Regions from separate parts of the Arthrobacter sp. PGP41 genome, predicted to be linked through region 2. Evidence: predicted binding sites of a transcription regulator. Region 2 holds the regulator's gene; each other region holds the start of a gene.
What was found. Region 2 encodes HrcA, which represses chaperone genes, less so after heat shock. Its sites were predicted from a motif close to TTNGCACTCGNNNNNNNCGAGTGCNAA; they were not measured.
Positions count from the first base shown of each region.

Region 1: a site for HrcA is predicted at 4,487-4,513, ahead of C3B78_RS13745 (FmdB family zinc ribbon protein). Genes of this name have one in related genera too.
Region 3: a site for HrcA is predicted at 1,945-1,971, ahead of C3B78_RS15885 (Hsp20/alpha crystallin family protein). Genes of this name have one in related genera too.

Region 1 covers NZ_CP026514.1:3,013,841-3,021,729, reverse strand. Annotated here, with positions in the region: gene C3B78_RS13755 (DUF4011 domain-containing protein) at 1-3,186, shown strand, start outside; gene C3B78_RS13750 (RcpC/CpaB family pilus assembly protein) at 3,274-3,888, opposite strand; gene C3B78_RS13745 (FmdB family zinc ribbon protein) at 4,147-4,419, opposite strand; gene C3B78_RS13740 (5-formyltetrahydrofolate cyclo-ligase) at 4,547-5,170, opposite strand; gene galU (UTP--glucose-1-phosphate uridylyltransferase GalU) at 5,307-6,212, shown strand; gene C3B78_RS13730 (GNAT family N-acetyltransferase) at 6,217-6,837, shown strand; gene C3B78_RS13725 (hypothetical protein) at 6,943-7,863, shown strand.
Region 2 covers NZ_CP026514.1:2,307,247-2,315,135, forward strand. Annotated here, with positions in the region: gene C3B78_RS10490 (GerMN domain-containing protein) at 1-42, shown strand, start outside; gene C3B78_RS10495 (16S rRNA (uracil(1498)-N(3))-methyltransferase) at 71-865, opposite strand; gene dnaJ (molecular chaperone DnaJ) at 868-1,995, opposite strand; gene hrcA (heat-inducible transcriptional repressor HrcA) at 2,074-3,087, opposite strand; gene C3B78_RS10510 (DUF3097 domain-containing protein) at 3,264-4,118, shown strand; gene C3B78_RS10515 (DUF4870 domain-containing protein) at 4,269-4,691, shown strand; gene hemW (radical SAM family heme chaperone HemW) at 4,775-6,004, opposite strand; gene lepA (translation elongation factor 4) at 6,041-7,889, opposite strand, start outside.
Region 3 covers NZ_CP026514.1:3,459,003-3,466,891, reverse strand. Annotated here, with positions in the region: gene C3B78_RS15895 (S9 family peptidase) at 1-1,403, opposite strand, end outside; gene C3B78_RS15885 (Hsp20/alpha crystallin family protein) at 2,044-2,466, shown strand; gene C3B78_RS15880 (NAD(P)H-hydrate dehydratase) at 2,710-3,648, opposite strand; gene C3B78_RS15875 (histidine phosphatase family protein) at 3,632-4,417, opposite strand; partial or broken gene C3B78_RS15870 (PadR family transcriptional regulator) at 4,509-4,757, shown strand; gene C3B78_RS19765 (hypothetical protein) at 4,758-4,910, shown strand; gene C3B78_RS15865 (alkaline phosphatase D family protein) at 5,021-6,694, opposite strand; gene C3B78_RS15860 (LCP family protein) at 6,878-7,889, opposite strand, start outside.

The DNA.
Region 1 (7,889 bases), 710 kb from region 2:
GTGGTCAGCACCCCGCCGGGCACTGGCCAGACCCAGACCGCCATCAACACCATCGGTGCGCTGGTGGATGCCGGAAAAACCGTCCTGGTGGTGGGGGACCGCCGCGCCAGCCTCAACGAAGTATCCGGCCAGCTGGAGGGCCTGGGCCTGGAGTCCATCCTCTTCCAGCTATCCGGGAATGTCACGGCCCAGCAGCTGAAGGCCCAGCTGGTCCGGGCCATCGTCCGCAACGAAAAGTCGCTTGAACCCCAGCTGGGCAACCTCCACAACACCCTCACGGAGCACCGCCACGCCCTGATGGACCATGTGGCCTCGCTCCACAACGTCCGGCAGCGGTGGGGCTGCTCGCCTTACCAAGCCATGCAGTCGCTGGCGGAGCTCACCTCCATCCACCCTGCCCCGGCCACCACTGTGCGGCTGAAACGGAGCGTCCTGGACAGCATCCGGGACCGTGACGAGCTTGCCGGCAGACTCCGCCGGGCAGCTGAGCTGGGCAGCTTCAGCAAGGCCTCCACCACCAGTCCGTGGCATGGCGCCCGGTTGCTGACGCGGAAAGAGACCGAGGAAGCGCAGGAACTGGTCCGCTCGGTGGAGAAGAGCCTGCCTGCGCTGCGCGACCGCATGGAGGCAGTTGCCGAGCACGCGGAAATCAGGCTGGGTGCCTCCTTTGCGGAGTGGGGCGAGCAGCTTGAGCTGCTTGTGGCGGTGCGGGGCAGCCTGGACAAGTTCACGCCGGACATCTTCGACCGCCCGGTCACGGACCTCATTTCCGCCACGGCGCCCTCGGCCTGGCGCAAGGAGCGCGGCATTGAGATGACCTCCATGCAGCGCTCAAGGCTGCGCAGGGTCGCGAAGGAGTACGTCAGGCCCGGGGTCCACATCGCGGACCTGCACACGTCCCTGCTGCTGGTCCAGGAGCAGCGTGCACTGTGGGCAGGCTATGCCACCACGCAGCGGCATCCCGCCGTTCCGTCCGGGCTCGCCGAGATGAACGCCATGTACCGTTCGCTGGACAGCGACCTGGCCCGCCTGGGTGATGCCCTGCGCCACACGGAGGCCGGCGGTTCCCTGGCTGCCGTCCGGTTTGAGGAGCTCATGGAGCGGCTTGAACGGCTGGTGGCTGATACCGAAACACTGAAGACACTGCCCGAGCGCACCCTGCTGGTTGAGAACATGCGCGAGCACGGGCTCGGTGAGCTCCTGGCCGACCTCGCGGAGCGCGAGGTTCCGGCGGGGTCCGTGGCCGCCGAACTTGAGCTGGCCTGGTGGCAGTCCGCCCTTGAAGCCATGATCAGCGGCGACGACTACCTGGCCATGTCCGACGGCGACGCGCTGCGGAAGCTGGAGGCCGAGTACCGCCTTGCGGACAACGCCCACATTGCCAGCGGCGCCGCCCGCCTCCGCTGGGACCTCGCCGAGCGGTGGCGCAGCGCCATCGCCGCCCACCCCCGCCAGGCGGACCTCCTGCGGAGCCTGCTCAAGGACGGCAGGGTGTCCCTGCCGTCGCTGACGGCGCAGGCGCCTGAACTGATCGGCACGCTGGTTCCGGTCTGGTCCGTCAGCCCCTATCTCATGACCGGCCTGCTGCCGGCGGAGCAGCGCTTTGACGCGGTGGTCATCCTGGATGCCGAAGCGACGTCGCTCCAGGCCGTGCTGCCGTCCATCGCCCGCGCCGGGCAGGTCATTGCCTTCGGCGACTCCCGCATCGCCAGCCCCCGCACGTTCACCGTCGGCGTCGAGCGCCTGGCGGCCGGCGAATCGGCGCACCAGCGGGTGGAGAGCGCCTTCGCTGCCTTGTCCAGGGTACTTCCGGTGTGGCGGCTCAACTTCGTCTACCGGGCGGTGGACGAGGACCTCGTGCTCCAGCTGAGCAAGAACTTTTACGACGGCGGCCTCCGCCGGCTCCCCGAGGGGCAGTCCGCCACGGGACTGGACCGGTCGTTGCTGGTGGAGTACCTGCCGGACGGCACCGGGTTGCCCAGTGCGGGCCACGAGGGCGTGGAATCGGTGGTGGCGGAAGTCAACCGGGTGGTCCAGCTGGTCTTCGAGCACGCCCGGCTGCGCCCGCGTACCTCGCTGGCCGTGGTTACGGCAAGCCTCCGCCATGCGGCCAGGATCGGGGAATCCATCCGGCTCCAACTGCCCAACTACCCGGCCCTGGCGGGCTTCTTCGGAGCCGGTCCCGAGTCCTTCCGGGTTGTGGATCTTGAACGGGCCCAAGGGCTGGTGCGCGACCATGTCATCTTCTCGCCCGGCTTTGGCCGCACACCGCACGGGCGCGCACTGCACAACTTCGGGCCACTCTCCGCCGAGGGCGGCCGGGAGAAGTTCGCCCTGGCCATGACCCGCGCCCGCAGGTCGATGCACGTTCTCACCTGCTTCCGGCCCGAGGACCTGGACCACACCAGGCTGACGCACGGCGCCGTGGACCTGTACGCGCTCCTTGACCGTGAAATTGCGGGAAACACGGACCTCGGAACTCCGGCCTCGCGGGCCGCGGCCAGCGAGCAGGCCCTTGGAGCCGATCCGCTGGTGGCCGACCTCGGAGACCGCCTGCGCGCCCGCGGCGCCCGGGTGTGGCACCAGTATGACGGCGCCATTGACGTGGTGGCCGCCGCGGATCCGCTGAACACCATGGGCCAGGAGGACGCCGACCTCCCCTGGCCGGTGGCGATTGAATCCGATGGCACCGAACAGTACCGCGCCCTGAGCGTTCGGGAGCGGAGCCGGTTGCGCCCGCAACTGCTGGAGCGCCTTGGCTGGCGCTACATGCCCCTGTGGACCATCGAGGTGTTCACGGATCCGTCCGCCTGCGCCGACCGCATCGCAGGATACCTGGGCCTCGAAAAGAACGCACTCTCCGGGCGGACAGCCACATCCATCGCCTTCCTGGACGACGACGTGGACCAGGCGCTCAACGGAATCGACGCCGCGTCCCGGCACGCAGCATCGGACCATGAACCAGCAGAGGCCGAAGGCCTGGACAGCAAGGAGGCGGGTGCGATGGCCCCGGACCACGAGAAGAACGACTCTTCGGACACCGGCCAGGCGGGCGCGGGCGCGCTGCCTGGCACTCCCGCCCTGCCAAACAAGGCAGCCGAAGACGAACCCCGGGGCTGGGGCGACCGCGAAGACGACGACCACGATTCGTGGCTGAAGGAACAGAAGCCTCCCCACTGGGGCTGAGGAGGCTAGCAGCGGGGCAAGAGCCCTGCCCCTGCGGAAGTGGCTGGCGCCGTGGCTCGGCGCCGACCACGCTGTCGCCCCCCAAGGCTACGGTCCGACCAGGACGAAGAACAGTTTCCCCCGGGTGGAGGATCCGGCGAGCCGGGCAGCCTGTTCTGCGTTGGCTGCCACCACTATGAGCCCGTCCGTCTCCGCCGTGCCCAGCCACTGGCCGCCTTGCCCGCCTTGACCCGAAGTCCACAGCACCGGAACCCCTGAAGCCAGGACCTCCGGCGGCCCCTGCTGGTCGTAGCCGATGGCTGCCGTCAGCACCACGTTCACGAGCTGGCCCGGTGAGACGAGCTGGATGGATGACGGATCCGCCATGCGAAGGGGAACAGCCGCTGACCCTGGGGGAGTTCCGGCAAGTAGCCCCGGACCGAGCAGTTGGGCATCCGTGAGCAGCTGCCCCCTGCGCAGCGGGGCCGCAAGTTGCTTCCCGGCCGCCTCGCCCGGTTGATTGAGGAACCCGTCGGACAGCATTCCGGGCGGTACCTGGACAGAGGCGAGGTCCGCGGCTGCCATTGCTGTGCCTGCGGGAAGGTCGCGGGCGGCGGCGAGCGCAGACACGGTGTAGACCGGCGCCGGCGTAAGTTGCTGGACCGTGATGGCGGCTGCGGCGCAAAGAAGCAGCGCGGCCGCCAGCCGCCTGTTGCGGCCCAGCCAGGAGGCAAAGCGGGCCGGCGGGCGGCGGCTTGCGTTGCGGCCGGCGCCGCGGCTCCTGCCGTGGGGGCCGCTGCGGTGTGAGGCCCCGGGGAGTCCAGGTCTGTACGAGGCGCTTGATATAACCTGGCGTTGCTGTCCGTGCGCGGGCATGTGCCTACGCTAGAGGCGCCAACGGCCGCCGCGGCAGGTGCGCCTGCCGCTATGTGGACAACGCGGCCCGGCTGACAGGCAACCGCCTGGTCGGAGGAACGTGGATCAGCTAGCGGCGGCAGCCGGAGCCGGAGCAGCAGGTGCGGCCGCAGGCGTTGCTGCCGGCGCCCCGGAAGCGGCAGAAACCGTGCTGCCCTTGGCGTCCCGTGAGTCGGTGCGGTAGAAGCCGGAACCCTTGAAGACGACGCCCACGCTGTTGAACTTTTTGCGCAGGGTACCCTGGCATTCGGGGCAGGACGTCAGAGAGCCGTCCGAGAACGACTGGACGATGTCAAAGGCATGGCCGCAATCCTTGCAGGCGTACGCATACGTTGGCACTGGTGCTCCTCCTCTTGGGCAAACGAGAGGTCCCGGACGGCCGCAGGATTATCCGGATGGATGTCCATTAGCAGTCGCAGGGCCTGAGTGCTAATTCTACCATCCTCGCGGGCGGGCACGTCCCCGGTCAGGGGGTGTCCCGCAGGCTCCGGAACCCGGAGGGAAGCACGACGCCGGGCACGGGCCGATCGAATGCCTCTACCGGAATCCTGCCCGCGGGCAGCAGTTCCCCGTCGTAGATCACCGCGGCCAGCGGAATATGCTTCCCGGCTGATTCGAGGTGGCCCAGGAACTTGTCGTAGTAACCGCCGCCCTGGCCTACCCTGCTGCCGGCGAGGTCAACTGCGGTGGCAGGAATAAAGAGCGCGGCAGCTTCCCCGGCCACCTCAATTTCATGCCGTGCCCCCACAGGCTCCAGGATGGGGGCAAACCTGCTCCTCACCAGGTCGACGCCCGGCGCCCAAAAGACCCACTTCAGCTCCCGCCCCGGCTCGCAGACGGGAAGCAGGACTTTGTGGCCGGCGTCGTGGAGGGCCGCGATCAGAGGCAGCGTGGGCGGTTCCGCCCCGACGCCGAGGTAGGCGCAGACCGTCGCTGCCTTCCCCTGGGTTACCGAATCGGCCCACGCTGCCCCGTGCTTCGCCAAGGCTTCCCCGGCATCCTGCCGCTCCTGGAGCGTCAGCAAAGCCCGACGGCGGCGATGGGCAGCGCGTATATCGTCCTTGGCTGCCTTTGTATCCTCGAACGTCATTCTTCCTCCGTAGCTGCCGCACGGCGCCGGCCGGTGACCGGGCCGGCGCGTTGTTGCCTGTTCCGTCTGTCAGTAATGGGCGTTGCCCGCCATCCCCTGATTACTGAATGCTTGACGCTGACGTTAGATTAGTCCGGTGACTACCAGTAATCCGAGAGTGCGCAAAGCCGTCATTCCTGCCGCCGGACTTGGCACCCGGTTCCTGCCGGCAACCAAGGCGATGCCCAAGGAAATGCTTCCCGTCGTGGACAAGCCTGCCATCCAGTACGTGGTTGAGGAAGCCGTGCACGTCGGCCTCAACGATGTCCTGATGATCACCGGGCGGAACAAGCGGGCGCTGGAAGACCACTTCGACCGTGTGCCGTCACTTGAGTCCACCCTTGAAGGCAAGGGGGATACCGAGAAGCTCGCTTCCATCCAGGCGGCAAGCAACCTGGGCGACATCCACTACGTCCGGCAGGGGGACCCGCACGGACTGGGCCATGCCGTACTTCGGGCGAAGCAGCACGTTGGCGATGAAGCCTTCGCCGTGCTGCTGGGCGATGACCTCATCGATGCCCGGGACGAACTGCTCGGCACCATGATTGATGTTCAGGCCAAAACCGGCGGGTCCGTCGTGGCGCTCATCGAAGTGGAACCGTCGCAGATCAGCGCCTACGGCTGCGCTGACATCGAACCGATCGACGGCGAGTCATACGTGCGGGTCAACCGCCTCGTGGAGAAGCCGACTCCGGAGGAAGCGCCCTCCAACCTGGCGCTGATTGGCCGTTACGTACTCCACCCGGCCGTTTTTGGCGTCCTCGAGCGCACCGGTCCTGGACGGGGCGGCGAAATCCAACTGACAGACGCTCTCCAGGAACTGGCAACCGGTGACGGCGAAGGGCACGGTGTCTACGGCGTCGTGTTCCGGGGGCGGCGGTACGACACCGGGGACAAGCTCAGCTACCTCAAGGCCTGCGTCCAGCTGGCCATTGACAGCGAGGACCTCGGCCCCGGCCTGCGGGAGTGGCTGCCCGGCTTCACCGCCAGCCTTTCCAAGTAGCGCCATGCGCCCTGGTCCCATCTGGCCCGTGACCCTGGAGTGCGGGGATCTGGTCCTGCGGCCCATCCGGTACCGGGACAAGAAGGAATGGACCGAAGTCAGGTCCCGCAACAGCCAGTGGCTGGCGCCGTGGGAAGCGTCCAACCCGGATCCTTCCGGCGGCCTGCCGGACTACCGGCATATGGTCCGGTCATTGAAGGCGCAGGCGTCCCAGGCAACCGCTTTGCCCTTCCTCATCACCGAGCGGCGGCCCGGCAGTGTCAGGCCACCCATTATTGGCCAGCTGACCGTTTCGTCGATCGTCTGGGGCTCGGCCATGATGGCGACCCTCGGCTACTGGGTGGACCAGGCCTGCGCGGGCCGCGGCATCGCGCCCACCGCCGTCGCCATGGTGACGGACCATTGCTTCAAAACCTTGGGCCTGCACAGGATGGAAATCAACATCCGGCCAGAGAACGGACCCAGCCTCCGTGTGGTGGAGAAACTCGGGTTCCGGGACGAAGGCTATAGGCCGCGGTACCTCCACATCAACGGTGAATGGGCCGACCACCGCTCGTTTGCCTTGACGTCGGAAGAGGTCCCGGAGGGTCTCCTCCGGCCGTGGCTGGCCTCACAGCGGTCATAAATCCAGTGAATTGGCGGTTGCGCCACGACACACCGCAGCCAATGCTGCCGCAGCGGGCCGGATGCTCATACGGTTTTGAATGTGGACTTCCCCCTTAGCAGCTCAGTGATCCTTGTGGTTGCCGTTGTGCTCTGGATTGTGTGGGTTGCGCCCTACGTCCTCCGGAACCGCAGGCACCAGTTCCAGCCCGCCGGCGATTTCCTGGCAGACACCGCAGCCGATGAAGCACCGGAACCGCCAGCCGCTTTGGTTATGAACGTCGCCGCCCAGCAGGAGAACGCCATGGACACCAGGAAGAGCGCCGGACCCGGGACCGCTGCTGCCGGCTCACCGGCCGGGGCCAAGTTCCGCATACGCTACGGCCGGACGGCAATCGCCCTCATCGGGCTGCTGTCGTTGGCCACCGCATTCGTTTCCGGAGCGCTCCTCCTTTTCGGGCTGGCCGCTCCGTTCCTTCCGCTGACGTGCGTCGGACTTACCACCGGATCCGTGGTCCTGCTGCGCTGGCTGGCTGTCCGGGACAGGAGGGCCAAGGTTAACGCAGCCTTCCGGTCCGCGATGACAGCACCGCCCCGGCAGTCCAAGGCCGCCGGCAAGGTTCCGCCGAAGCCGGAAGCAGCGCCGGCAAAGCCGGACAACCCGCTTTTCGACGCCGAGGCGCACCAGCCAAGGGTAAAGCCGCTGACGGCAATGGAACTGCGCGAGGCTGCACTTGCCGTCGCGGTGGCCGCGGGCGATCCGAGTGCCGCAGCAGCCGGCGCAGCGGCCGCTGCCCCGGCGTCCGCCACGTGGGAGCCCGTAGAGGTTCCCAAGCCCGTCTATGTTGAGGCAGCCAAGGCCGAGCGCCCTGCCCCCGAGCCTCTGGAGCTCCCCGAGTTGCCGAAGGCTGTTGGCAAGCCGTCCCTAAAGCAAGGTGCTGCCGCCGCGCCGCCTTCGGGTGCTGCCGCCGCTGACGGCCCCCAGCTTTCCAAGGCGCAGAGCGCCCTCAGTAATCTCGACGACGTCCTGCAGCGCCGCCGCGCCTGACCCGACAAGTGCCCACCAGGGCAGAC
Region 2 (7,889 bases):
CCGGACCAGAACGAGGACTCGCGGGCTTTCAAAGTCCGCTAGCCTGCACCCTGCAGCGTTAGCGCCCTGCTCAACCCGCAGGTTCGGCACTATGCGCCGCCCAGCGGCCCAGGACGTCGCTGGCAAGCACGACGGCGGCGGGGCCGGCGGTGGATGAGCGCAGCACATGGTGCCCCAGCAGGGCCGTGACGGCACCTTTGCCGCACAGCCGGGTTACTTCCCGAGGACTGATTCCGCCTTCCGGCCCAACGATCAGGAGGACTTCGCGGGGCTCCGTTGAGGTTCCGCCGCGCTGCCATGCTTCCAGCACGGTCCGCAAGGGGCGAACCGCGTCTTCATGCAGGATCACGGCAAGCCCTGCAGCCTCCACGAGGGCGGCCAGCGCGGCGGTGTCGACGGCGGGCCGCACCTCGGGAACCCACGCGCGGCGCGCCTGCTTCGCTGCTGCCGTGACCACGGACTGCCATTTGGCGTGGGCTTTCGCGGCCCGGTCGCCTTTCCACCGGACGATGGACCGTTCGGACTGCCAGGGTATGACGGCGTCAATCCCGAGTTCAGTTGCCGTCTCGATGGCAAGTTCGTCGCGGTCGCCCTTCGCCAGTGCCTGTACCAGCACCAGCCTGGTCCCCGGTTGCGGCTCAACAGCAAGGGAAGCACACTCAACACCCAGCCCGGAGGAGGAGGCCGCAACCACCTTTCCGCTCATACGGGTCCCGGCGCCGTCCACGATGTCAACGGACTCGCCGGGGGCAAGCCGCTTCACTGTGACGGCGTGCCGCGCCTCCGGCCCATCCAGGACAAAGACGTCTCCCGCCACCAGTTGGTCAAGGGAACCGGGAGGGGTGAAAAAGACCGGATTGCTCACCGCTACAGGTTACCGAGCCGGTCCCGGAGCTTGGCGAACATGCCCCCGCTGGCTGCAAGCTTGCCCTCAGTGATCTGCTCGCCGCGCATCTTGGCAAGCTGACGCAGGAGGTCCTCCTGCGCGGCGTCGAGCTTGGCTGGAGTCTCGACTTGGAGGTGCACTTTCAGGTCGCCGCGCCCGTACCCGCGAAGGTGGGTCACGCCAAGTCCGCGAAGTGTGATGATCTCGCCGGACTGGGTGCCGGGCTTGACGTCGATTTCCTGCGGTCCGTCGAACGTTTCCAGGCTCACCTCGGTGCCCAGTGCGGCAGCGGTCATGGGAATGTGCAGGGTTGCGTGGAGGTCGTCGTTATCACGGACATAGGTGGCGTCGTTGTTCACGCGGATCTCGACGTAGAGGTCGCCGGCAGGGCCGCCGGCCGGACCTGCTTCGCCCTGGCCGGAGAGCTGGATGCGGGTTCCGGTGGCTACGCCGGCGGGAACCTTGATGGTCAGCGAACGGCGGCTGCGGACGCGTCCCTGGCCGCTGCATTCATTGCAGGGGTCCTTGATGACGGTGCCGAAGCCCTCGCAGGTACCGCACGGGGCGGCGGTCATGACCTGTCCCAGGATGGAGCGCACGGCCCGCTGGACCTGGCCGCTGCCGCCGCAGATGTCGCAGCGTTCCGGATGGGTTCCCGGCCGGCAGCAGGAACCTTCGCAGGTGGGGCACGTGACGGCCGTGTCCACTTCGAGTTTCTTGTTGACGCCGAAGACAGCGTCGCGGAGTTCGATGCGGACACTGATGAGCGCGTCCTGGCCGCGCCTGACGCGGGAAGCCGGGCCGGTTGTTCCGCCGGCGCCGAAGAACGTGTCGAAAATGTCCTGGAACGCGAATCCCTGGCCCGCGTAGCCGCCTCCGCCGAAGCCGTTGTCCGTGCCGTTCTCGTTGCCGGTGGTGTCGTAGACACGGCGCTTCTGCGGGTCCGACAGAACCTCGTAGGCGTGGGTCACGGCCTTGAAGCGGTCCGACGCGTCTTCACCGGGGTTGACGTCCGGGTGAAGGGTGCGCGCCAGTTTGCGGTAGGCCTTCTTGATCTCTTCTCCCGTGGCCTCCGGTGAGACTCCAAGGACGTCGTAGTGGCTGCTCAAAGTTTGTATCTCTTCCTTGTTGTACTGCCTGCAGTTGGACTGCGGAAAATGCTCTGCATGCCCGGGGACGGGAAAACGTCAGGGTCCCAGGATCCGCGAAAGGTAGCGGGCAACGGCCCTGACTGCGGCCATGGTGGTGGGATAATCCATCCTGGTTGGTCCCAGGACACCAATTTTCGCAACGTGGTCCGGTCCGTACCCTGTGGCAACGACGGAGGCCTCGGCCAGGCCGTCGTAGGGATTCTCGCGGCCGATGCTGACGGCCACCCCGCGATGGTCCTGCGCCATTTCGCTTAGCAGGCGCAGCATGACCACCTGTTCCTCAAGCGCTTCCAGGACCGGTCCGATGCTGAGCGGAAAGTCCACGTTGGACCGCGCAAGGTTGGCGGTGCCCGCCATGACCATGCGGTCCTCCCGGCTGCTCTGGGCCAGGCCCTCGAGGCCGACGGCGAGGGCCTGGGCCGCCTGCCCTTGCCCCGGGCCGGCGGTGGCCACCACTGCCGGCAGGGACTGCGCGAGCTGGCTCAGCGGAGTGCCGGCAAGGGAGCCAAGGAACCGTGCCCTCAGGGTGGCGAGGGCGTCGTCCCCCAGGTCCTGGCCGACGTCGATAACGCGCTGTTCCACTTTGCCGCTGTTCGCGATCAGCACCACCAGCACCTTACGCGGTGCGAGGAGGACGAACTCGATATGGCGGACCAGTGCCCGGCTCAGGTGCGGATACTGGACCACGGCAACCTGGTTGGTCAGCTGCGACAACAGGCGGACCGTGCGGTCAAGGACGTCGTCCAGGTCGTCAGACCCTTCCAGCAGCGACTGGATGGCCCTGCGCTCAGCCTGGGACAGGGGTTTGACGGCCGAGATCTGGTCCACGAAGAGCCGGTAACCCTTGTCAGTGGGGATACGCCCGGCGCTGGTGTGCGGAGCGGTGATCAGGCCCTCTTCCTCCAGGGCGGCCATATCGTTCCTGATCGTTGCGCTGGACACACCGAGATGGTGCCGCTCCACCAGGGCCTTGGAACCCACGGGTTCCCGGGAATGGACGTAGTCCTCCACGATTGCACGCAGCACTTCAAGTTTGCGTGGCTCGCTCATACTCCACCTCCATCCAGGGTTCGGGCGGACGCGCCGCCCGCGCTGTGCCACCTCAAGGGTTAGCACTCGACATGCCTCAGTGCTAACAGTCTATTATGACTCCCGCCGTTGCTAGCATTGGTACCGCTCCGGGCGAAAATCCGGACCTGTGACCGAACGCTAGGCGGAGTGAAACCATGCAGTACCAGAACTGGGGCCCACGCGACTTGTCCGCTCCCGCAAAAACTGAACTGCCCGAGGTTCCCGTTGAACGGGGAATGGTGCTTGAGGATGTCCAGTCCGGCTGGGTGGGCGCCGTGACCCGGGTGGAAAAATCCGGCGGCATGCACGTGGTCGCCCTGGAGGACAGGCGCGGAAAGTCCCGGTCCTTCCGGCTTGGTTTCGGGTTCCTCCTCGAAGGCCAGGCCATTAAGCTCCTGCCCCCGGCCCCGCGGCAGGCCGCCGGTGCCGTTGCCGGACCCGGCCGGACCGCCTCCGGGTCCGTCCGGGTGGCCGGCCACCGGGCACAGGTGGCCAAGGCCAGCCGCATCTGGGTGGAAGGAAAGCACGACGCCGAACTGGTGGAAAAGGTCTGGGGAGACGACCTGCGCGTGGAAGGCATCGTCGTCGAACCCCTGCACGGCATTGATGACCTGGCGGCGGCAGTTGCAGAGTTCAGGCCGGGACCGGGCAGGCGCCTGGGCGTCCTGGTGGACCACCTGGTGCCGGATTCCAAGGAATCCCGCATTGCGGACGCCGTCATGGCCTCGCCGGGTGCTGCGGGGAACGTCCTGATTGTGGGCCACCCTTACGTGGACGTGTGGCAGGCCATCCGGCCCGCCGTCCTGGGCATTGAGCAGTGGCCGGTAGTGCCGCGCGGGCAGGACTGGAAGACCGGGATCCTCGCAGCGTTCGGCTGGCCCCATGCCACAAAGGAAGACATCGGGCTTGGCTGGCAGAAACTGCTCGGCGCCGTCCGCTCGTACGCGGACCTGGAAGCTTCCCTGCTGGGCAGGGTCGAGGAAGTCATCGACTTCCTCACCGTGCCCTGAAGGACGGCTCTGCCCCGGCGTAAGCATTCCGGGCCGGATATGGGGCCGGTACCAAGTATTCTTGGTATTGCGGATCCTGCAACATTGCAGGCCCGGCACACCCAATAAGCTTTCTTAGCCGGCACCATTGCACTTCAGAAGGAACAGACTGTGGCAGAAAACGCACGCGATCACAGGGACAGCCCGGGCGGCCAGGGCCGTTCGGAGTACCACGGCGTTCCCGCGAATGCGCTGCCCCTGACGGCCAGCGAAGACCGGCAATGGGCCACCATGGCGCACTTCGGGGGCATCCTGGGCTGCGTTCCGTCGCTGCTGATCTACCTGATCTTCCGGGACCGCGGCCCCTTCACGGCGCAGGAATCCAAGGAAGCCCTGAACTTCAGCCTCCCGCCCACCATTGCTGCCCTGGTGGCGAACATCCTGGTGGTCTTCGTCCCCGTGATCGGCAACGTCTTCGCCGTTATTGCCACCCTCATCTGGATTGCGCTCACCTGCTTTTCGGTGGCGGCCGGCATCCATGTCAACCGTGGCCAGCCGCACCGCTATCAGTACAACCTGCGCTGGATCAAGTAACCGTCACGAACAACACGGGGTCACTTCCGTCCCAATCCGGCAAGGATATCGGGCGGGAAGTGGCCCCGCGTTGCTTGGTGCGGTCAGGCCGGCAGGACCCGGCGGACCACCGCGTCTGCCAGCAGCCTGCCTTTGAGGGTGAGGACCAGCCTGCCCCTGAAAGCGGCAGCAGGATCCACCAGGCCGTCCGCGATCAGCCCGGCAACCTCATGCCGTCCTTCCGGGCCCAGCGACGACACTTCGAGGCCGGACTGGAGGCGGGCCTCGAGCATCACACGCTCGACGCCCCGGGTCTCCTGGTCCAGGGTTTCCCTGCCGGCCGCCGGTGACACACCCTGCGCGAGGCGTCCGGCGTAGGCCGTGGGGTGTTTGACGTTCCACCACCGCACGCCGCCCACATGCGAGTGGGCGCCGGGCCCGATCCCCCACCAGTCGTCACCGCGCCAGTAAGCGAGGTTGTGGCGGCACGCCTGCTCCGGCGTGCGGGCCCAGTTGCTGACCTCGTACCAGCCCAGGCCTGCTTTGGTGATGAGGTCGTCGGCGAGCTCGTACTTGTCGGCGTGGTCGTCGTCGTCGATCCCTGGAACTTCGCCACGGCGGATCTGGGCGGCGAGCTTGGTGCCCTCCTCGATGATCAGCGCGTAGGCGCTGATGTGGTCCGGCTGATACGACAGCGCCGTCTCCAGGGAGTACCGCCAGTCGTCCAGGGACTCCCCCGGCGTGCCGTAGATGAGGTCCAGGCTCACAGCCAGTCCGGCGTCCCGGGCCCACTGCACAACCTGCGGGACACGGCTGGGGGTGTGGGTCCGGTCAAGCACTTTGAGGACGTGCGGCACTGCAGACTGCATGCCGAAGGAGACTCGGGTGAAGCCGGCTTCCTTCAGGATGGCAAGTGATTCAGGTGTGACGGAGTCCGGGTTCGCCTCCGTGGTGACCTCGGCGCCGTCCTCGATTCCCCACTCTCCTATGGCGCGCCGCAGGATCAGGGCGAGGTCCCCGGCGGGAAGCAGGGTTGGTGTGCCGCCGCCAAAAAACACCGTGCTGAGCGGGCGCGCAGGAAGCCCTGATTCCGCCAGAACCTTGGCTGCCAGGGACACTTCGGAGGCGGCGGTTGCGGCATAGGCGTCCTGCGAGGCGCCGCCGCCGAGCTCCGTGGCGGTATAGGTGTTGAAGTCGCAATAGCCGCAGCGGACGGCGCAGAACGGAATGTGGACGTAAAGTCCGAACGCCCGGCCCGCAGCACCGTCGGCTGCCTGCGAAGGCAGGAGACCGTCCGACGGCGCCGGGTCGCCGAGGGGAAGAGTGCTAGGCATTGCAGGGGCCTCCGGTGGCGCCGGCCGCTGTGACCACTACTTCTTGGCCTTGTCCTTGGACTCATCCGTGGTGAGCGCGGCGATAAAGGCTTCCTGGGGGACCTCAACGCGTCCCACCATCTTCATGCGCTTCTTGCCTTCCTTCTGCTTCTCGAGCAGTTTGCGCTTACGGGAGATGTCACCGCCGTAGCACTTGGCCAGGACGTCCTTGCGGATGGCGCGGATGCTTTCCCGGGCGATGATCCTGGAGCCGATGGCCGCCTGGATGGGCACCTCGAACTGCTGGCGCGGAATGAGTTCGCGCAGCTTGGTGGTCATCATCACGCCGTAGGCGTAGGCCTTGTCGCGGTGCGTGATGGCGGAGAAGGCATCCACCTGTTCGCCCTGGAGCATGATGTCCACCTTGACGAGGTCCGCCACCTGGTCGCCGTCTGCCTTCCAGTCGAGCGAGCCGTAGCCGCGGGTCTTGGACTTGAGGATGTCGAAGAAGTCGAACACAATCTCGGCGAGCGGCAGGCGGTACCGGATTTCCACCCTGTCCTCGGACAGGTAATCCATTCCTCCCATGACGCCGCGGCGGCTCTGGCACAGCTCCATGATGGCACCGACGAATTCGTTCGGCGCCAGGATGGTGGCCGCCACCATCGGCTCGCGGACCTCGGAGATCTTGCCGGACGGGTATTCGCTGGGGTTGGTCACGTGGACCACCTTCTTGTCCTCCAGCGTCACCTCGTATTCCACATTGGGGGCCGTGGAAATCAGGTCCAGGTTGTATTCGCGTTCGAGCCGCTCGCGGGTGATTTCCAGGTGGAGCAGGCCCAGGAAGCCCACCCGGAACCCGAAACCCAGCGCAGCGGAGGTCTCCGGCTCGTAAACCAGGGCGGCATCGTTGAGCATCAGCTTTTCCAGTGCATCGCGCAGCACCGGGTAGTCCGTCCCGTCCAGCGGGTACAGGCCGGAGAAGACCATCGGCTTGGCATCGGCGTAGCCGGGCAGGGATTCAGCAGCCGGCTTGGCGAGGTTGGTGACGGTATCGCCGACCTTGGACAGCCGGACATCCTTTACCCCGGTGATGAGATATCCCACCTCGCCGACGCCGAGGCCCTTCGAGGGCGTCGGCTCCGGGGAGCTCACGCCAATCTCAAGGAGTTCGTGCGTGGCACGCGTTGACATCATCTGGATGCGTTCGCGGGGGTGCAGCATGCCATCCACCACGCGGACATACGTGACCACGCCGCGGTAGGTGTCGTAGACGGAGTCGAAAATCATTGCGCGGGCCGGGGCATTGGCATCACCTTGGGGAGCCGGCAGGTCGCGGACGATTTTGTCCAGCAGCGCTTCCACGCCCATGCCGGTCTTTCCCGATACCCGCAGCACGTCCTCCGGTTCGCCGCCGATCAGGCTGGCAAGTTCAGCCGCGTACTTCTCAGGCTGCGCCGCCGGAAGGTCGATCTTGTTCAGGACCGGGATGATGGTCAGGTTGTTTTCCATCGCCAGGTAAAGGTTGGCAAGGGTCTGCGCCTCGATGCCCTGTGCCGCATCCACCAGGAGGATTGCTCCCTCGCAGGCCGCCAGGGAACGGGAGACCTCGTAGGTGAAGTCAACGTGTCCGGGGGTGTCGATCATGTTCAGCGCGTAGCTGACGCCATCCAGCTCCCAGGGCATGCGGACGGCCTGGGACTTGATGGTGATGCCACGCTCGCGTTCGATGTCCATCCGGTCCAGGTACTGGGCCTTCATGTCGCGGGACTGGACCACTCCGGTGAACTGCAGCATCCGGTCGGCCAGGGTGGATTTACCGTGGTCAATGTGCGCGATGATGCAGAAATTCCGAATAATGGCCGGATCTGTCGCGGCGGGCACCGGGGCGGTGCGGGCCATGGGA
Region 3 (7,889 bases), 1.2 Mb from region 2:
TAGTCGCTGCCGTCGTAGCCGCCCAGGACCGGGCTTTCCTTGCGCAGCAGCAGCTCACCCGCGGGCTGCTCCGGCGTGGGCAGCACGAAGTCGTACACGCGTGACGGCGTGAAGTAGGACGTGTAGCCCAGCCGGATGACCGGGGCCTCGTAGTCGGACCCGCCCACGCCCGCGGTGTAGAGCTCCTCATCGAAGGCCGGCTCCACGGGTTCTTCCTGGGCGGGCGTGCCCAGCCCTGCCAGCCCGATGAACTGCACGCGCTCGATGGTGTCCTTGCGGATGGAAACGACCAGGTGCGTGGAGGTGACGCCCGCGCCGTTGATGCGGACGTCGTCGGAATGTTCGACGACGGTGACCCAGGCCTGCTCTGCCAGCGGCTTGGCGAGCGCGGCCGGGTCCGCCAGGGAGACCATGGAGTTGACCGCACCGCGGTTGTGCGTCAGGAGGATGCGCTCCTCTTTTTCGCCGTCCGGCCCGGCAAGCAGGAACGGCTCGGCCTCATAGAGCACGCGGTCGTTCCGCGAGATCACGGTGGTGAGCTCCTGGGCGGGATCGTCAAAGCGGAGCAGGCGGGTTTCGCTGTACTCCGAGCAGCCGATGCCCAGCACGAGGTGGCGCCGGTCAGCTGAGAGCTCGAAGCCCAGCCACATGGCGGCGTCGTCCTCCTGGTAGATGACCACATCATCGGCAACAGGCGTGCCCAGGACGTGCGCCTTCACCTGGTACGGGCGCCACGAGTCATCCACCACGGTGTAGAAAATCCGGGTGCCGTCGGGGGAGAAAGCGACGCCGTAGAAGACGTTCTCGATGACGTCCGGCAACAGCCCGCCGGTGCGGAGGTCCTTGATGCGGAGGGTGAAGCGCTCATCCCCCGAGTTGTCCACGGCATAGGCGTAGAGGGTCCCGTCCACGGTCACGGCCGAGCCGCCCACCGAGAAGAACGGCTTGCCCTCCGCCTCCACGTTGCCGTCCAGCAGGACTTCCTCGCCGGGGATTTCGACGCCGGGCTGCACCGCGGGCGGCGTCCAGTCGGCAACGTTGTCCCCGGTGTCCGCGGCCCGGACCCGGCACTGGATGCCGTACTCCTTGCCCTCCACGGAGCGACTGAAGTACCACCACCCGTCCTTGCGGTGCGGCACGGAGAGGTCGGTTTCCTGGGTGCGGCCCTTGATCTCCTGGAAGATGGCCTCGCGCAATGGTTCCTGGTGTGCGGTGACCGCCTCCTGGTACGCGTTCTCGGCCTTCAGGTGCTCCACCACTTCGGCGGATTCCTTGTCCCGCAGCCACTCGTAGTTGTCCACGAAAACGTCCCCGTGGTGGACACGTTCGGACGGGATCTTCTTGGCAACCGGCGGTGTGGGAGCGGCAGTGGTGGCGGAGTCCCGCAGCGGAGTCTGGGTCATTCCTTCAATATATAGATCCCCGCCGACAATTATCCGGCCGTTCGCTACCGGGGGATCGCCGCCTCCGCGGGGGAGTAAGGGCGTCCGACGGCGGGGCGCGCTGTCGCTGGTGCGCTGCGCCAGTTGCGCGCCTGGTTTCGACCGGTGGGTGCCGTCCCGGGCTGAGGGGCCGGCGGGCCGCCGGCCTAGTGGGCTTGAGGCGGCGGGCGTATCCTGTTCACGCCAAGGCACGTCCATCAAACGTGAGAGGGGAACGTCACATGACCATCCCGCCAGTGCACGAGCCCGAGCCGTTTCCGCCGGAACCAGGCCCGGACCAGCCAGATCCAACCCATCCCGGTCCGCCGGCTCCCAATCCGTTCCCTGCACCGGAACCCCCGGGCCCGCTGCCGGTGCCGGACCCAGGTCCCGCACCGCTTCGGCCGGACCCGACCCGGAGCTGACAACCGAGCATGTGAGGGGCCATTTCGCGTGCAGCGAAGGGCCCCTCAACCATGTCCCGCCAGGGCGCAAAAAACTTCGAAAATCCCCCTCGGAACCCCTTGCAGACCTGAACTCCCAGTGCTAAAAAATCTATATCAGTCAATACAGATCGGCTGATACGAAAAGTGTTGGACCGTCTCTTACGAGGAGGGAAGCCATGTTGATGCGAACTGATCCGTTCCGCGAGTTGGACAGGCTGGCCCAGCAGGTCCTCGGCACGGCGGCGCGCCCGGCAGCGATGCCGATGGACGCGTGGCGGGAGGACCAGGAATTTGTCGTCGCCTTTGATCTGCCCGGCGTCGCACTGGATTCTGTGGATCTGGATGTGGAACGGAATGTCCTGACGGTACGGGCCGAGCGCCCCGACCCTGCAGGCAAGGACACCGAGTTGATCGCCTCCGAGCGGCCGCGCGGCGTGTTCAGCCGCCAGCTGATCCTCGGGGACACCCTGGACACCGACAACGTGAAGGCTTCATACGACGCCGGTGTCCTGACGCTGCGGATTCCTGTCGCCGAAAAGGCCAAGCCGCGCAAGATTGAAATCGAGACGAAGGGGGCCAAGCAAGAGATTGCCGCCTAGTTTCAACACAGGATCGGAAAGTCGGGGATCTACTGACTGCCTTTAGGGCGGATTGCACAGTATGCACGCCACAGCGCTTAAAGCGCACCGGCAGCCTACACCCGCACTTCCCGGTATGGCGGCCCCCGGCTTCGGCCGGGGGCCGTCTCATGCCCGGAGAAGGCAACGCGGGGTCACTTACCGCCCAAAAAACCACGTCGGATGGACCGTAAGTGACCCCGCGTTGCCTTCAACCCGGAGGGGTCAGGTGTTGAGTTCCAGCATCAGCGCGGGCAGCTCGTCCGCGAGTTCGCGCGCCAGGAAGCCCAGGGGTCCCAGCCGGCTGGCAAGCCTGTCCGCGGCAGCCGCATGGAGATGCGTGCCCCAGCACGCAGCCTGCGCTTCGCTGGTTCCCCGGGCGCGAAGGCCGGCGATGGCACCGGCCAGCACATCTCCGCTGCCTGAGGTCCCCAGCCCGCCGTATCCCGTGGTGATTTTCCAGAGCTCCGCCTCTTCCGGCGCATCACCTAGCGGCCTCGCGATCAGGCCCTGGCAGCTCACCACCGCCCGGTACCGTTCGGCAATCTCGGCAACATCAGCCGGCAGGTCCCCCGGCTCACGGCCAAGCAGGATCCCAGCCTCCTTGGGATTGGGCGTCAGGATCAGGCGCCCCTTCCACGGACCGGACTGGTCCTCCACGTTGGCCAAAGCACCCAAAGCGTAGGCATCGAGGACGACGGCGGGACCTCCGCCGTCGTTCCCTTTCCCTGGGGCGGCCTCCCGCCCGAGCAGGGCCCGGAGCAGTTCCTCGGCCAAGTCCAGGTCATCGAGGCCCGGGCCCACCAGCACGGCATCTGCCCCGTCCAGGTACGGGGCGATGCGGTCCAGGCCCTCGGCCGTTACGGACCCGCCAGGGGTTTCCGGCAGCCCCACCGCCCCGCACTCCGGCAGCGCGACGCCCAGCTGGACAGCCACCGATTCCGCGACGGCCAGGGTGAGTTTCCCGGCGCCGGCCCGAAGGGCGGCGGCGCCGGAGAGCAGTGCGGCACCGGGGGTCGCCCGGGCTCCGCCGATCACCAAAACCGATCCGCGGGAGTACTTGTCCTCGCCGGCGGCGGGCAGCGGCCAATCGCGCAGGAGCGACGGCGTCACCAGGGCTGGCTGCCTGGCTCCGGCCCCGGACGCTTCACCGCGGGTGGACACTGGCGTCCCCGGCATGTTCGGTCACGGCAACGCCCTGCTCGGTCAGGTGGTCCGCCACATTAAAGCTTTCGAGCGTCCACGGGCCGGCGCCGGAGGGCCGCACATAGCGGGTCAGGGAGGCGTTCAGCACCGAGGTGGTGGCCGCCAGGTCCAGGAGTTCTGCTTCACTCAGCCCTTCAAGCACGTACCGGAAGAGCATGATCACGGCGTCGTGGCACACCAGCATTACCCGGTGCCCGGTGCCAAGATTGTTCAGTTCCGCCAGGACGGAGCGCAGCCGGAGGGCCACGTCCGCCCAGGATTCCCCGCCCGGCGGCCGGTAGTACAGCTTGCCCAGCCATTCGCGGCGTTCCACCTCATCCGGGAAACGCTGCTCCACGCCCAGCCGGGTGAGCCGGTCCAGGATGCCCAATTCGCGGTCCCGGAGCCGCTCATCGGTGCGCACCTTCACGGGCCAGCCGGCCACCTCCACGGCGATTTCCGCCGTTTGCCGGGCACGGGCATAGGGCGAGGAAACCACGGCGTCCGGCCGGAACTCCTCGGCGATCCGGGCCAAAGCCGCACCCAGGGCCTTGGCCTGCTCCTGCCCAATGTCGGACAGGTTCACGTCGGCGTCACGGGCCGGCACGGCGATGACCGCCGCCCCCGCCTCCCGGGCTTCGGTGGCGGCAACGTTGCCTTCGCTCTCGCCGTGCCGGATCAGCAGCAGTTCCACCGCCCCGGCTTCCTGTACAGCCTCTGTCAGCCCGTCGTCGTTCAAGAGAATCACCCCGTCTGCGTGCCGTTCCGAATGCAGGAACACTACCAGCGGCGTACCCAGCGGGAGTCCAAAATAACCGGCGCTAGGTGCCTATGGTTACCGCGTCATCCAAGTTCTCCGGTCCTCCGGTTTTGACGGGCTCAGCGGCGGGACGCTCTACCCCGCCCTGAACCGGCTCGATACGGACGGATTCGTCAGTTCGGTGTGGCGGGAAGGGGACAACGGCCCCGGAAAGAAGTTCTACTCCCTCACCTCGGAAGGGCGGCAGCGGCTGCACGAGTCGGCCAGGGACTGGACCCAATTCACAGCGCTCATCAAGAACCTGCTAGACGAAAAGAAGGCTCACTAAATGTCGTCAGAGGAATACCTGAAGGCCCTGGCCTACGAACTGCGCCAGCGGAAACAGAACGAAGACATGGTCAGCAGCACGCTGCAGGAGGTCAGCAGCCACCTGGCCGAGAGCGGTGAAAGCGGCCAAACGGCCTTCGGGGCAACCGCGTGAGCACCCTGCGTCTTTCCCGGACCTCCGGTAACCAAATCCGCTGCGGGTTCGGACATGCGCTGCCCGGGCCCACGCAGCGCATGTCCGAATCCGGAGCGAAAGTCCGAAAGCTACCGCTCCGGGGTCAGCACCTTCGAGAACACCGTAGCGCCGTTGGCGTTGCGCAGGCTCACCGTGAAGACTTCGGAATCCAGCTGGACATGCCCGAAGAACTGGTTCTCACCGTTACGGGGCGATTCGCCCGGGAAGCGGCCGGCCTTGGAGAACACCACCTCGGGCCCGAACGTGCCGTCCATCTTGTTCGGGCCGAACGAACCCGCCGCAATCGGCCCGGCCACGAATTCCCAGAAGGGGTCGAAATCAGTGAAGGCCGCACGCTCGGGGGAGTAGTGGTGGGCCGCGCAGTAATGCACGTCGGCGGTCAGCCACACCACGTTCTTAACCCGGTTGTGCTTGAAGGCGCTCAGCACCCCGGCGATCTCGAGCTCACGGCCCAGGGGAGCGCCGTCGTCGCGGTTTGAAACGCTTTCCTGGTTCACCGGGCCGTCACCCACGATGACGCCCACGGGCATGTCCGCTGCGATGACCTTCCACGTGGCCTTGGAGCGTGAAACCTCGCGGATCAGCCAATCCACCTGCTCCTGGCCCAGGATGGCCGTGGCGTACGGTTCCTTCCCGTCGGTGTTGGGCGACTTGAAGGTCCGCATGTCCAGGCAGAAGATGTCCAGTTGCGGTCCGCGGGAAATTTTCCGGTAGATGCGCGCCGGCTGGTACTGCCCGGCGTCGTCAAACGTTCCCGGCCGCCAGAGGGCCGAGGAGTCCGCGATGGGCATGTTCTCCTGCCACGCCTGCCGGCCCCGGGCCGCGAGGGTGTTGACGTCCCGCACGGTGTAGCGGGGATCGTCCAGGATCTCGCCGGGGTACCAGTTGTTGGTGGTTTCGTGGTCGTCCCATTGCGAGATCAGGGGCACATCGGCGAACATCGCGCGCATGTTGGCGTCCATCTGGTTGTAACGGTGCCGGCCGCGGAACTCGGTCAGCGTCTCGGCCACCTTGGACACCTCCTCAGTGACCAGGTTCCGCCACACCTGTCCGTCCTTCTCCACCACGGTCTCCGTGATGGGGCCGTCGGCGTAGACGGTGTCGCCGGAGTGGATGAAGAAGTCCGGACGGGTCTGGTGCATGGCGCGGTAGCCGCGCATCCCGCCGATTTCCTCGTTGATGCCCCAGCCCTGGCCGGCGGTGTCGCCCGTCCACACAAAGCTTTGGGCGGACGACGCCGGCACCTCGCCGCCGGCGCTTGTGTCACCAGTGCGGCCGTTGCCGTTGTACGTCCCCGCGTCCGGAGCCGTGCGGAAGCTGCCGCTGGCCGTCTCGCCGGCCGCGCCGCCGTCGTCCTCGAAGCTGATCTCCAGCGCAAAGCGCGTGTTGGACGGCAGGTTCCCGGCGTGGATCTTGGCGGTGAAGTCGGAGGCCTGGGTTGCGCGGGGCCCGCGGAGGACGCGCTCAAAGGCGCCGCGGCCGCGGAGGACCTCGCCGCCGTCGTCCACTGCCCGCAGCACCGCCGTCATCCGCCCGGCACCTGAAGACCGTGACCACAGGACGGCGGAATCGGAGGTGACGTCTCCGGTGGCGATGCCGCTGGGCAGGGTGAGCCGGTTCCGGACCAGCGCGACGCCGGCGGGCGACTGGGCTGGGGTGGCGTGGGCGGCGGCGGGTGCGGCTGCCAGTGCGGCAGCGAGGACGGATCCCTTGACAATGGTGCGGCGTGAAATGTCAGTCATGCCGTCCAGCCTTTACGTGCAGGGCGCACGGACGTTTTCCCCCCGGTGAACCCCGGGTGAGCCCCGGTTGAACAGCTGCGTGGAGCGCCTTAATCGGACGAGCGGCCCTCGACCGCATTAACGGTGTTGCCCGGCACGTTCATGCGGGGCGGGGCGCTCGTCCGCCAATGCCAGGGGCAGCCGCTACGGAACTGCGAACTCCCCGATCCGCCCCTCCCGCAGCGCTGCCCCAACGGCGTTGATCGCCCCGTAGTCCGGGAAGAGAACCGACTGGCCCGCGATGAATCCTGAGCCCGCCGTGGGCAGGGTCATGGTGCCGATCGCGTTCACGTCCAGGTTCCGCAGGCTGTAGGCAAGGATGGCAGCCTGCACAGGGTCGAAGCCCTTGTTCACCGTGAGGCAGCACGAGGCGAAGTTCACCAGTCCGCGGACGGCATTGACGTCATTCAAGGCGCCTCCACCGGTCAGGCGGGCCAGAATGGCTTTGAGCAGGACCTGCTGGTTGCGCACCCGCTGGAAGTCGCCGTCGGAAAATGCGTACCGCTCACGCGAGAACTCCAGGGCCGCCTGTCCGTCCAGGTGATTCACGCCGGGTCCGAAGACGTGGCCGGTGTCGTGCGTGGACTGGAACGGAACCGGGACGTTGACGTCGATCCCGCCCAGCCCGTCCACCAGGACTTTGAGGCCCCCGAAATCAAGCATCAGCGTGTGGTCGATGGTGATGCCGAGCAACTGCTGCACCGTCTGGGTGGTCATGTCGATACCGCCGTACTGCAGCCCGGCATTGATCTTCCCGCCGCCGAAGCCAGGGATGTCCACCCACGTATCCCTGTTGATGGAGATGATGTACAGGGTTCTGCGATCGGCCGGAACGTGGACCACCATGAGGGTGTCCGAACGGTGGTCCATGGCTTCGCCGGTGGCTGCGGTGTGGGCGGCGGCGTCTCTGGCAACGCCGCGCATGTCACTGCCGATGACGAGCACATTCATCGGCGCGGGCGGCAGCTCCGGGATGGGCTCCGGTGGCGGAGGGGGAGCAGGGGCCGGCGGCGTATCGGAAGGAGTCTCCGAGGGGGTTACCGGCGTGGACGGCGATTCGCTCTGCGTCGCCGCGGGCTGCGCCTCGCTGCCGGAACGGTTGAGGCTGATGACTGCGACGACGGCGGCGGCCGCCAGGACCAGCGCCAGCAGTGCG